DNA from 2 places in the Thermopolyspora sp. NPDC052614 genome. Region 2 is predicted to be linked to the other one. Evidence: predicted binding sites of a transcription regulator. Region 2 holds the regulator's gene; the other holds the start of a gene.
The links. Region 2 encodes HrcA, which represses chaperone genes, less so after heat shock. Its sites were predicted from a motif close to TTGGCACTCTCNNNNNGAGAGTGCCAA; they were not measured.

Region 1 (6,255 bases), on a different contig from region 2:
CCGGTCTCGCGGAGTGAGACACGCCCTCGGTTCGCCGTTACCCCGTTGTAAAGTCTTTATGGATACCCGTGCGGTTCGGCCCATGCGCTGCCGCGATGTCGGGTTTCCGGGGATCGGGGCCGCCGCCGGTTGTCTGCTCACCGGCTGTAATCACTCGATCGGGCCCCGCCGTGGGTACAACTGAAGATTGCTCATCCAGAGGGGTGGAGGGACCGGCCCGTTGAAGCCCCGGCAACCCTCCCGGTGTAGCTGCGCTCGCGATCCGCGGGGCCGCCCGGGACAGGTGCCAATTCCGGCCCGCGACCAGGGTGGTCGCCGGGTGAAGATGAGGAGAAAGGCCTCGCTTCATGGCGCTTGCAAGCACGGAATCCGTCTCGACGTCCACCTACGACTTCGGCCCCGCCATCGGCCTGTCCTGCCGAGAGTGCGGGGCTTTGTATGATCTCGGCCCTAACTTCGCCTGTATCGAGTGTTTTGGGCCACTTGAGGTGGCATACCCGTGGAACACCGAGCAAGGTCCGGCCGCCGACCAGGTCGGCGAGGCCCTGCGGGCGAGGATCGAGTCCGGCCCGGTGAGCATCTGGCGGTACGCCCCGCTGCTGCCGGTGCCGGCCGACGTCGCGGCCAAGCCCAACCTCGCGCCGGGCTGGACCAAGCTCGTCAAGGCCGACAACCTGGCCAAGGAGCTCGGCCTGCGCAGTTTGCACGTGAAGGACGACTCGGGCAACCCCACGCACTCGTTCAAGGACCGGGTGGTGGCGATCGCGCTTGAGGCGGCCCGCACGTTCGGCTTCCACACGCTGTCGTGCTCCTCGACCGGCAACCTCGCCGGCGCGGTCACCGCGGCGGCCGCCCGCGCCGGGCTCGACGCCTGCGTGTTCATCCCCGCGAACCTGGAGGAGGCCAAGATCGTCATGGCCTCGGTGTACGGCAAGCGGCTGGTGGCGATCGACGGCACCTACGACGATGTGAACCGTTTCTGCTCGGAGCTGATCGGCGACCCGCTGGGCGACAAGTGGGGCTTCGTCAACGTCAACCTGCGGCCCTACTACGGGGAGGGCTCCAAGACGCTGGCGTACGAGATCGCCGAGCAGCTCGGCTGGCGGCTGCCGGACCAGATCGTGATCCCGGTGGCGTCCGGCTCGCAGCTCACCAAGATTGACAAGGGCTTCAAGGAGCTGATCAGGCTGGGGCTGGTGGAGGACCGGCCCTACAAGATCTTCGGGGCGCAGGCCGAGGGCTGCTCGCCGGTGTCGGCGGCGTTCAAGGCCGGGCACGACGTGGTGCGGCCGGTGAAGCCCGACACGATCGCCAAGTCGCTGGCGATCGGCAACCCGGCCGACGGGCCGTACGTGCTGGACATCGCCCGCCGGACCGGCGGGGCGGTGGAGGATGTCACCGACGAGCAGATCGTCGACGCCGTGCGGCTGCTCGCCCGCACCGAGGGCATCTTCGCCGAGACGGCGGGCGGCGTCACCGTCGGCGTGCTGCGCAAGCTGGTGGCGGACGGGAGGATCGACCCCGACGCGGAGACGGTCGTCCTCAACACCGGCGACGGCCTCAAGACGCTCGACGCGGTGTCCGCCGGGGCGCGGCCCACCGCAGTGATCCGCCCGTCTCTCGACGCTTTTCGCGCTGCATTCCCCGACAACTCCTGAAAGGGTCGTTATTATGAGCGTATCAGTACGGATTCCGACGATTCTCCGCACATATACGCAGGGTGTCGCCGAGGTCACCGGAGAGGGGGCGACCCTTCGCGACGTACTGCAGAAGCTGGACGCGGACTATCCGGGCATCGGCGGGCGAATTCTGGACGAAACGGGCAAGATTCGCCGTTTTGTCAACGTCTATGTCGGGGAAGAGGACGTCCGTTTTGCCGATGGACTGGACACCTCCATCCCCGAAGGGGCGCAGATCTCGATAATCCCCGCCGTGGCCGGAGGCTGACTCTCCGCATCGCCCGACGCCCGCGTACGGCCTTGCCGACGCGGGCGTCGTCGCGTCCAGGGCCGGTGACGTGCTGGGCTATCAGTAACGAAGTTTAAGAAACGGGATACAAAATACCTAAATTGTCATTCGCCTCCCGGAAGCGGGCCCAATTGCGTCCCGCTTAGAGCGAACGTCAAGGGTGAGTTTGGCGATTGACTCTGTTGCCCCACGGCATGCCACAGGTATCGTCGAGGACGATCGACGTGCCCGGGAAGTTGGCGACTTCCCGGCTCGGAGGTCAGGGACCTCGCGGTGAATGGGCGAGGTTCCGAAGCCCAGTAAGAGGAGTCGGAAAGTGGCGCAGGGCACCGTCAAGTGGTTCAACGCGGACAAGGGCTACGGCTTCATCGCGGTAGACGGTGGTAAGGATGTATTCGTCCATTACTCCGCAATCCTGATGGACGGGTACCGTTCGCTGGAGCAGGGGCAGCGGGTCGAGTTCGAGATCACGCAGGGCCAGAAGGGTCCGCAGGCCGAGTCGGTCCGGTCTGTCTGACGGCAGCACGACAGACGGCAAGGGCTCGGTCCCGGCTGAAGGCGGACCGAGCCCTTTTGACGTCGCGGACGCGTTGCCGGACACGTCGTCGGACGCGTGGCGGACGCGTGGCGGACACCTTGCGGATCTGGTGCCGGGCAAAGGAGCTTGACCGGGCGTTGTGCCAGTTGGGAGACACGTATCTCCTGGTCAAGGGGCTTGCGCTTGCACTCCCCCGGGTAGAGTGCTAAACAGTTCGTTGGCACTCTCATGTCGAGAGTGACAGCCGAGAGTGACAACAGGATCGAGGCGATGGGGCCTTGCCGAGCCGCGGCGTGTGGTGCCGCGTGGAGGCGGGACCATAGCCGTCGCGGGCGTCGGCTCGATCCGTAGCAAGCCACCCTTTGTCTGGGAGGTCTAGCCGTATGGCAGCCAAGATGATCGCGTTTGACGAGGACGCCCGGCGCGGTCTCGAGCGCGGTATGAACCAGCTCGCCGACGCCGTGAAGGTGACGCTTGGCCCCAAGGGCCGCAACGTCGTGCTGGAGAAGAAGTGGGGCGCCCCCACGATCACCAACGACGGTGTGTCGATCGCCAAGGAGATCGAGCTCGAGGATCCCTGGGAGAAGATCGGCGCCGAGCTGGTGAAGGAGGTCGCCAAGAAGACCGACGACGTCGCGGGCGACGGCACCACCACCGCCACCGTGCTCGCCCAGGCGCTGGTTCGCGAGGGCCTGCGCAACGTGGCCGCCGGCGCGAACCCGATGTCGCTGAAGCGCGGCATCGAGTCCGCCGTCGAGCGCGTGAGCGAGGAGCTCTCCAAGATCGCCAAGGATGTCGAGACCAAGGAGCAGATCGCCTCCACGGCCTCCATCTCCGCCGGCGACGCCCAGATCGGCGAGATGATCGCCGAGGCGATGGACAAGGTCGGCAAGGAAGGCGTCATCACCGTCGAGGAGAGCAACACCTTCGGCCTTGAGCTGGAGCTCACCGAGGGCATGCGCTTCGACAAGGGTCTGATCTCGATGTACTTCGTGACCGACCCCGAGCGCATGGAGGCGGTCCTGGAGGACCCCTACGTCCTCGTGGTGAACGGCAAGGTCTCGGCGAACAAGGACCTGCTGCCGCTGCTCGACAAGGTCGTGCAGGCCGGCAAGCCGCTGCTGATCATCGCCGAGGACGTCGAGGGCGAGGCCCTGGCCACCCTCGTCGTCAACAAGATCCGCGGCCTGTTCAAGTCCGTCGCGGTGAAGGCCCCCGGCTTCGGCGACCGCCGCAAGGCCATGCTCGGTGACATCGCCACCCTCACCGGTGGCCAGGTCATCAGCGAGGAGGTCGGCCTCAAGCTGGAGAACGCCACCCTCGACCTGCTCGGCCGCGCCCGCAAGGTCGTCGTCACCAAGGACGAGACCACGATCGTGGACGGCGCCGGCGACGCCGACGAGATCGCCGGCCGCGTGAACCAGATCCGCGCTGAGATCGAGAAGACCGACTCCGACTACGACCGCGAGAAGCTGCAGGAGCGCCTCGCCAAGCTGGCCGGCGGCGTCGCCGTCATCAAGGCCGGCGCGGCCACCGAGGTCGAGCTCAAGGAGCGCAAGCACCGCATCGAGGACGCCGTCCGCAACGCGAAGGCGGCCGTCGAGGAGGGCATCGTGCCCGGCGGTGGCGTGGCCCTGCTGCAGGCCGGCGCCAAGGCGTTCGACAAGCTTGAGCTCACCGGCGACGAGGCCACCGGCGCCGCCATCGTGCGCAAGGCGCTGGAGGAGCCGCTGAAGCAGATCGCCGTCAACGCCGGCCTTGAGGGCGGCGTCGTGGTGGAGAAGGTCCGCAACCTCACCCCGGGCGAGGGCCTCAACGCCGCCACCGGCGAGTACGTCAACATGTTCGACAACGGCATCATCGACCCGGCCAAGGTCACCCGCTCGGCGCTGCAGAACGCGGCGTCGATCGCGGCCCTGTTCCTGACCACCGAGGCCGTCATCGCCGAGAAGCCGGAGAAGGAGAAGGCCCCCGCCATGCCCGGCGGCGGCGGCGACATGGACTTCTAGTCCACTCTCCCACCCGGGTATCTCACCTGGGGTTTCCTCACCCGATCAGCACCCATCGGGCGACGAGGGGCGGTCCACACCGGGCCGCCCCTCGTCATATCCCCCGCCCCCCTCCTTGAAGGCACAGGGCCTCACAGGGCCTTCACAGGGTCAGGGAGCCGTTGCGGCGCTCCTCGTGCACCGGGCCGCCGTTCTGGCGCAGCCGCAGCTCCTGGGTGCGCTGGTCGACCAGGTCCGCCAGACGCGCACGGGTCTGGGCCTCGGTCGTACGGCGGGCCACGTCGATGTTCTGGCGCCGCCTGCGCCGCTCCTCGTCGGCGGCGTACGCGGCGAGATCGAGCTCGTCGATCTCCCCCTTGGCCCGCAGCTCCGCCTCCCTGGCGTGCACCTCCTCGCGCCTGCGGATCTCGGTGGCCACCATGCGGTCGTACGCGGTCGTGCCGCCCATCAGCTTCACCAGCACGGGCAGGCAATCGATCACGATCAGGAAGAGCCGGATCAGCCAGCTCGCGGCGAACAGGTACGGGTTGGCCGCGGTGAGCTCGTGCAGGGCCTTCATGCGTTCGAGCAGCCCGATCGGGTCGTCCTTGGTGGGCAGGTCGTCCAGCCGTTCGCGGATCGCCCGATCAAGGCGGGCCTCGAAGTCCGCCTCCTCGGCGGCGAGCGGGCCGCGCAGACGGGCGATCTGGTCACGCAGCCCGTTCAGCCGGGTCCTGTCCTTGTCGAGCCCGCTGCGGGCCTCGAAATCCGCCGCGTCGGCCCGGTTACGAATGCAGAGCGGTCCCTCCCCTCGTTTGCCGCTGAGGCCCTCTCCGTCCTCTCCCACACATTCCTTCCGCGCCAGCTCGACCAGATCCGACAGGTGCTTCTCGGCACGGTCGATGCGGGTCTCCAGCCTGCGCGCGCTCGCCTCCAGCTTGGTGATCGTGTCCGACCTGGACTCGACCCCGACCGACGCGAGCCGTGCGGCGTCGCAGTCCCGCCGGGTCGGCGGCGCGGGCGGTTTCGGATTGCAGCCGATCCACCGCGCCTGCTCCAGCTCCCGCGCCTGCTCCCGGCCGTCTTTCACGTGCTGCTCCACCGCGGTCTCGAAGACGCGCAGCACCAGGGGCTCGGCGATGACCACGCCGAGCAGCGCCGCCATGAGCAGGCGGGGGAACATCATGAGCACCCGGCGCTGCCACATGCCGGTGGCCGCCGAAACGAGCCAGCGGTCGAGGTTGAGCACGATCAGCGCCCACATGACGACGGGGATGAGCATCGCGACATGCCAGCCGCCGAGGACCTGCCCCACCGCGAACCACATGGACAGCCCGGCGACCGCCGCCGTGCCGAGCACCACCCCGCCGAGGCCGGTGAAGCGGGTGCGCTCCAGTGGCACCTTGTCCAGCATCTTCTCGTCGACGCCGGCCAGCACCCTGAGCCGGCGGCCGAGGGCGAGCCGCTGCCAGGCGGTGGCGGCGGTCGCCGTACCGGTCCGCAGGGGCGCCTCAGTCATCGAGATCCTCCAGATCGATCGGCCGGGGGCCGTCCGCGTCGTCGGCCCTCGCGTGCCTGCCGCCGCCGAGCTGCGGCCGGTTGTCGTCGGAGGGCTCGATGACGAGCTCCACGCCCGTGACCGACTTCATCACCTGGTTGAGCAGCCGATGGGTGTCCACGGGAAGGAAGTCGAGCGCGCCGTCCGGCAGGCGCTTGAGCAGGTCGGACAGGTGGGTCAGCCGCTGCTCCTCGGCCTTGCGT
Region 2 (6,255 bases):
GCTCGGCGTCGACGCGGGCGTTCCGGTGGTGCGTTGCGACGCCCGCGACCGCGACTCGGTCAAGCAGGTCCTGATCGCCCTGGTGGACGCCGCCTTCAACGACCGTTGAAGGCGTCCCGCAGCCGGGAGAAGAAGCCCTGCTGGCCGGGGGCGAACTTGCCCGGGGGATGCTCCTCGCCGCGCAGCTTGGCCAGTTCCCTGAGCAGCTCCTCCTGGGCGGCGTCGAGCCGCGTGGGCGTCTCCACGTTGACGTGGATGAGCAGGTCGCCCCGGCCGGTCTCGTTGAGGCGCTGGACGCCCCTGCCGTACAGGGGGATGACCTGGCCGGACTGGGTTCCGGGCCGTACGTCGATCTCCTCGGTGCCGTCGAGGGTCTCGACGGCGAGCGACGTGCCGAGGGCGGCGGCGGTCATCGGCAGGTGCACGGTGCAGTGCAGGTCGTCGCCGCGCCGCTCGAAGATCGGGTGCGGGCGCTCGACGATCTCCAGGAACAGGTCGCCGGGCGGGCCGCCGCCGGGGCCGACCTCGCCCTCGCCGGCGAGCTGGATGTGCGTGCCGTCCTCGACGCCCGCCGGGATGCGCACCTTGATCGTACGGCGGGTGCGGACCCGGCCGTCGCCGGAGCACTCCTGGCAGGGGTGCCGGATGACGCTGCCGTAGCCGCCGCACTGGGGGCACGGCCGCGACGTCATGACCTGGCCCAGGAACGAGCGCGTGACCTGGGAGACCTCGCCCCGGCCGTTGCACATGTCGCAGGTGTCGGGGTGGGTGCCGGGGGACGAGCCCGCGCCGTGGCAGACCTCGCACACCACCGCGGTGTCCACCACCAGCTCCTGGGTGGTGCCGAACGCGGTCTCGGTCAGGTCCAGCTCCACCCGGATGGTGTGGTTGCGCCCGCGGCGGGCCCGGGTGCGCGGGCCGCGCGAGGCGGTGGCGGTGCCGAAGAAGGCGTCCATGATGTCGCTGAACGGGAAGCCCGCGCCGAAGCCGCCGGCGCCCGCCGCGCTCGCCGAGGAGAACGGGTCCGCGCCCAGGTCGTACATCTTGCGCTTGTTCGGATCCGACAGGACCTCGTAGGCCTGCGTGATCTCCTTGAAGCGCTCCTGGGTCGTCGGATCCGGGTTGACATCCGGGTGCAGCTCACGCGCCAGACGGCGGTAGGCCTTCTTGACCTCTTCAGGGCTGGCGTCGCGGCGCACCCCGAGGATGCCGTAGTAGTCCTTCGCCACTTACGACCCCGCCAGAATCTGACCCACGTAGCGCGCGACCGCGCGCACGGCACCCATCGTCACCGGATAATCCATTCGCGTCGGGCCCAGCACGCCGAGCCGGGCCAGTTCCTTGTCACCCGAGCCGTACCCGGCGGCCACGAACGAGATGCCGCGCAGCCCGGAGTACGGGTTTTCCGAGCCTATCCGCACCGTGAGGGCGGCGGGGTCGCTCGTCTCGCCGAGCAGCCGCATCAGCACGACCTGCTCCTCCAGCGCCTCCAGCACATCGCGCAGGCCGACGGTGAAATCGGCCGCCGCGAGGTTGGCGGTACCGGCGAAGACGATTTTCTCATCACTGCGGTCCACAAGTGTCTCAAGAAGCACGGAAAGAATGGTCGCCGCGACCGGACGGTCCTCCAGCGGCAGATGCTCGGGCAGATCCGCCACCGTGTCGGGCACCTTGCTCAGGCCGCAGCCGTCCAGGCAGGCGTTGAGCATCGCCCGCAGGTGCGAGATGCGATCCTCGTCCACCAGCTCGGGCACTTCGACGACGCGCTGCTCGACCCGGCCGGTGTTGGTGATCAGGACGAGCATCACCCTGCGCTCGCTCAGCGGCACGATCTCCACGTGCCGGACCGTGGACTTGGCGAGCGAGGGGTACTGCACGACGGCGACCTGCCGGGTGAGCTGGGCCAGCAGCCGGACCGTGCGGCGGACCACGTCGTCGAGATCGACCGCGCCGGCGAGGAAGGTCTCGATCGCCCGGCGTTCGGCCGCCGACAGCGGCTTGATCTGCGACAACCGGTCCACGAACAGGCGGTAGCCCTTGTCGGTGGGCACGCGCCCGGCGCTGGTGTGCGGCTGGTGGATGTAGCCCTGCTCCTCCAGGACCGCCATGTCGTTGCGGATCGTGGCCGGCGAAACGCCCAGGTTGTGCCGCTCCGCCAGGGCCTTCGAGCCCACTGGCTCGTTGGTGGACACGTAATCTTCGACTATGGCGCGCAGGACCGCCAGCTTGCGGTCATCGAGCAACGTGTTCACCTCCTGGCCGCCCTGGTGTCATTCTTCAACACCACGCTTGGCACTCAGTGTTCCCGAGTGCCAAGTGTACGGCCCCCGCCTTCAAGGTGCGATAACTCATCGCCCTCGACCCTGTCCCGGCCCGGCCGCGCCACCGCCCGACCGGTCCGCCCAGCGGCGTCCGTAAAGTCCTGTATGTGCCCGTATATGGCATATGGACATTAGATTGGTATTGTTTAGCAAGCAGGCTTCCAATGCTCCACAAGTGGGAACCGTCACACTCGGAGTATGAGTCAAAGCAACGACCCTCGCCCGCAGGGACAGGGTCCTCAGGGGTACGGCCGCCCCGAATCCTCCTTCGGCCCGCCTCAGGACGCCACCCGGCCCTTGGACCCGCAGCGCCACGGCTCGCCGGGGCAGTCACAGCCGGGCCCGCCCGGCCAGCCGTACGGCCCGCCCGGCACCCCGCCGTACGCTCCTCAGTCCGCCTACGGCGCTCCCCCTCCGCCCGGCGGCTACGGCCCGCCCGGCGGCAAGCCCGAGATCCGGCCCCGCCGCATCTGGATCCTGCTGTCCTGGCTGGCGTTCGTGGCCAGCATCATCGTCCTCGTCTACGGCACCTACAGCGCCGTGGGCACGGTCGCCGAGGACGTGGCGCCCCCGAGCAGCTTCAGAAGCGGCGAGGTGAAGACCTTGACGCTGAACCCGCAGGACAGGCCGGTCCTCTACGTCTCGGCCACCTCCCAGGTGAACGTCCGGTGCGAGGCCGCGAGCGCCACCGGCGCAGAGGTCGCGCTGACCAAGCCGGGCTACACCGCGAGCATCACCGCCGGCGGCAGGATCTGGGAGCACATCTTCGACATCGGCATCACCCAGGCGGGCTCCTACCAGGTGCGGTGCACGGCCCCGGAGGGCGCCGACGTCGCCTTCGGCGTCGGGAAGCCGATCACCAGCGAGCGGGCCGTCAACGCGGCGGGCAGCATTCTGCTCTACATCGGGCTGATATTCGTCACCTTCATCGTGGCCGTCGTGGTCACGGTCATCGTGCTGGTGCGCCGGAGCCGGGCCAAGCGGCGGCTCGCCGGGCCGTGGCAGCCGTACGGACCGGCGGGGCGGTGACGCACCGGTTTGCTAGCGTGCCCTGCCATGTACGAGGACGCGCTCGCCGGACGCCGGCGCCGCAGGACCCGGGACGACGTCCCGGTGGTGCCGGCCGAACTCGACCTGGTCGTGGAGGACGCCGAGGGCGGCTTCTGCGGCGCCGTGGTCGCCTGTGACAAGCAGGGTGTCACGCTGGAGGACCGTTTCGGGCGGCGGCGGGTGTTCCCGCTGGAGCCCGCGGCGTTCCTGCTGGAGGGCGAGCCGGTCACCCTGGTACGGCCCGGCACGCCCGCGGCGGGATCCGCGGCGGCCCGGCGGCGCAGCGCCTCCGGGTCGGTCGCGGTCGAGGGCCTGCGCGCGCGGGTGGCCAAGGAGAGCCGTATCTACGTGGAGGGCGTGCACGACGCCGCCCTCGTGGAGAAGATCTGGGGCCACGATCTGCGGGTGGAAGGGGTCGTCGTCGAGTATCTCGAAGGGGTTGACGACCTGCCCGCGATCGTGGCCGAGTTCGCGCCCGGGCCGGACCGGCGCCTGGGGGTCCTGGTGGACCATCTGGTGCCCGGCAGCAAGGAGAGCCGCATCGCCGCCCAGGTGGGCTCGCCGTATGTGCTGGTGGTGGGGCACCCGTTCGTGGACATCTGGCAGGCGGTGAAGCCGTCGGTGCTCGGCTTCGCGTCCTGGCCGGTGGTGCCGAAGGGGATCCCGTGGAAGGAGGGCGTGATCGAGGCGCTCGGGTGGCGCATGGAGCCCGCCGAGGCCTGGCGTCACATCCTCGGCCGCGTCACCAGCTACGCGGACCTGGAGCCGGAGCTGCTCGGCCGGGTGGAGGAGCTGATCGACTTCGTGAGCCCGCCCGTCGAGTGAGGCCCGTCAGGTGAGGTCGCGGACGAGCGCGTCCGCGAGCAGCCGCCCGCGCAGCGTCAGCACGGCCCTGCCCTCGCGGAACGGCCCGGGGTCGAGCAGCCCGTCGGCGAGGGCGCGCGCCACGGCCGTCCTGGCGCCCTCCCCGATGTCGGCCAGCGGGAAGCCGGAGTCGAGCCGCAGTTCGAGCATGAGCCGCTCCACGGCGCGGTCGTCGTCGGAGAGGATCTCGCGGGCGTGGCCGGGCGAGACGCCGGCGGCCAGGCGGCTCGCGTACGCGGCCGGATGCTTGACGTTCCACCAGCGCACGCCGCCGACGTGGCTGTGCGCGCCGGGGCCGACGCCCCACCAGTCGCCGCCGGTCCAGTAGAGCAGGTTGTGGCGGCAGCGGGCCTCGGGCGTGGCCGCCCAGTTGGAGATCTCGTACCAGGACAGGCCGGCCTCGGCGAGCATGGCGTCGGCGATGAGGTAGCGGTCGGCGGCCACGTCGTCGTCGGGCATGGGCAGCTCGCCGCGGCGGATGCGGGCGGCCAGGCGGGTGCCGTCCTCGACGATCAGCGAGTACGCCGAGACGTGGTCGGGGCCGGCCTCGATCGCGGCGGCGAGGGTGGCGCGCCAGTCGTCGTCGCTCTCCCCCGGCGTGCCGTAGATCAGGTCCAGGTTGACGTGGTCGAACCCGGCGTCGCGGGCCTCGCGGGCGGCCTGCGCGGCCCGGCCGGGGGTGTGGCGGCGGTCGAGGACGGCCAGCACGTGCGGGCGGGCGCTCTGCATGCCGAGGCTGACCCGGGTGAAGCCGCCCGCGCGCAGCTCGGCGAGGCTCGCCGGGGTGACCGACTCGGGGTTGGCCTCGGTGGTGACCTCGGCGCCGGGGGCGAGGCCGAACTCCTCGTCGATGGCGCGCAGCACCCGTACCAGGTCGGCGGCCGGGAGCAGGGTGGGGGTGCCGCCGCCGAAGAACACCGTCTCCACGCGGGGCGCGGCGTCGCCGAGGACCTTGCGCGCGAGCCGTACCTCGGCGACGGCGGTCGCGGCGTAGTCGGCGCGGGAGGCGCCGGGGCCGAGTTCCTGCGCGGTGTAGGTGTTGAAGTCGCAGTAGCCGCAGCGGGTGACGCAGAACGGCACGTGCACGTAGAAGCCGAACGGGCGCTCGCCGAGCCCGCGCAGGGCGTGCTCGGGCAGCTCGCCGGTCGCGGGGACGGCGTCGCCGTCGGGAAGCGCGGAAGGCATGGGCGGCCCCGGCCGGGCTACTTCCTCGCCTTGTCGGCCGAGCTCTCGGTGGACAGCGCCGCCACGAACGCCTCCTGCGGCACCTCCACGCGGCCGACCATCTTCATGCGCTTCTTGCCCTCCTTCTGCTTCTCCAGCAGCTTGCGCTTACGGGTGATGTCGCCGCCGTAGCACTTGGCCAGGACGTCCTTGCGCATGGCCCGGATGTTCTCGCGGGCGATGACGCGGGCGCCGATGGCCGCCTGGATGGGCACCTCGAACTGCTGGCGCGGGATGAGGTCCTTGAGCTTCTTGGCCATTTCGACGCCGTACGCGTACGCCTTGTCCTTGTGCACGATCGCGCTGAAGGCGTCCACGGGCTCGCCCTGCAGCAGGATGTCCACCTTGACCAGGTCGGCCTCCTGCTCGCCGGACAGCTCGTAGTCGAGCGAGGCGTAGCCGCGGGTGCGGGACTTGAGCTGGTCGAAGAAGTCGAAGATGATCTCGGCCATGGGGAGCGTGTAGCGGATCTCCACGCGGTCCTCGGACAGGTAGTCCATGCCGAGCAGGGTGCCGCGGCGGCCCTGGCACAGCTCCATGATCGCGCCGATGTGGTCGGCCGGGGAGAGCAGCGTGGCCCGCACGACCGGCTCGTAGATCGCGGCGACCTTGCCGCCGGGGAACTCCGAGGGGTTGGTGACGATGATCTCCTGGCCGTTCTCCATGACGACCCGGTAGATCACGTTGGGGGCGGTGGAGATGAGCGAGAGGTCGAACTCGCGCTCCAGCCGCTCGCGGACGATCTCCATGTGCAGCAGGCCGAGGAAGCCGCAGCGGAAGCCGAAGCCGAGCGCGG

Region 1: the regulator HrcA is predicted to act here: its motif matches at 2,724-2,750, upstream of groL (chaperonin GroEL).

Annotation. Positions count from the first base shown of each region.
Region 1 is NZ_JBFATZ010000028.1:19,266-25,520, forward strand. Features, by position in the region: SAM riboswitch class I at 189-332, shown strand; gene thrC (threonine synthase) at 348-1,658, shown strand; gene AB0K60_RS35020 (MoaD/ThiS family protein) at 1,672-1,947, shown strand; gene AB0K60_RS35025 (cold-shock protein) at 2,285-2,485, shown strand; gene groL (chaperonin GroEL) at 2,890-4,515, shown strand; gene AB0K60_RS35035 (DUF4407 domain-containing protein) at 4,658-6,013, opposite strand; gene AB0K60_RS35040 (hypothetical protein) at 6,006-6,255, opposite strand, start outside.
Region 2 is NZ_JBFATZ010000004.1:442,199-448,453, forward strand. Features, by position in the region: gene AB0K60_RS11625 (ATP-binding protein) at 1-109, shown strand, start outside; gene dnaJ (molecular chaperone DnaJ) at 96-1,229, opposite strand; gene hrcA (heat-inducible transcriptional repressor HrcA) at 1,230-2,243, opposite strand; gene AB0K60_RS11640 (hypothetical protein) at 2,520-3,350, shown strand; gene AB0K60_RS11645 (DUF3097 domain-containing protein) at 3,378-4,196, shown strand; gene hemW (radical SAM family heme chaperone HemW) at 4,203-5,420, opposite strand; gene lepA (translation elongation factor 4) at 5,438-6,255, opposite strand, start outside.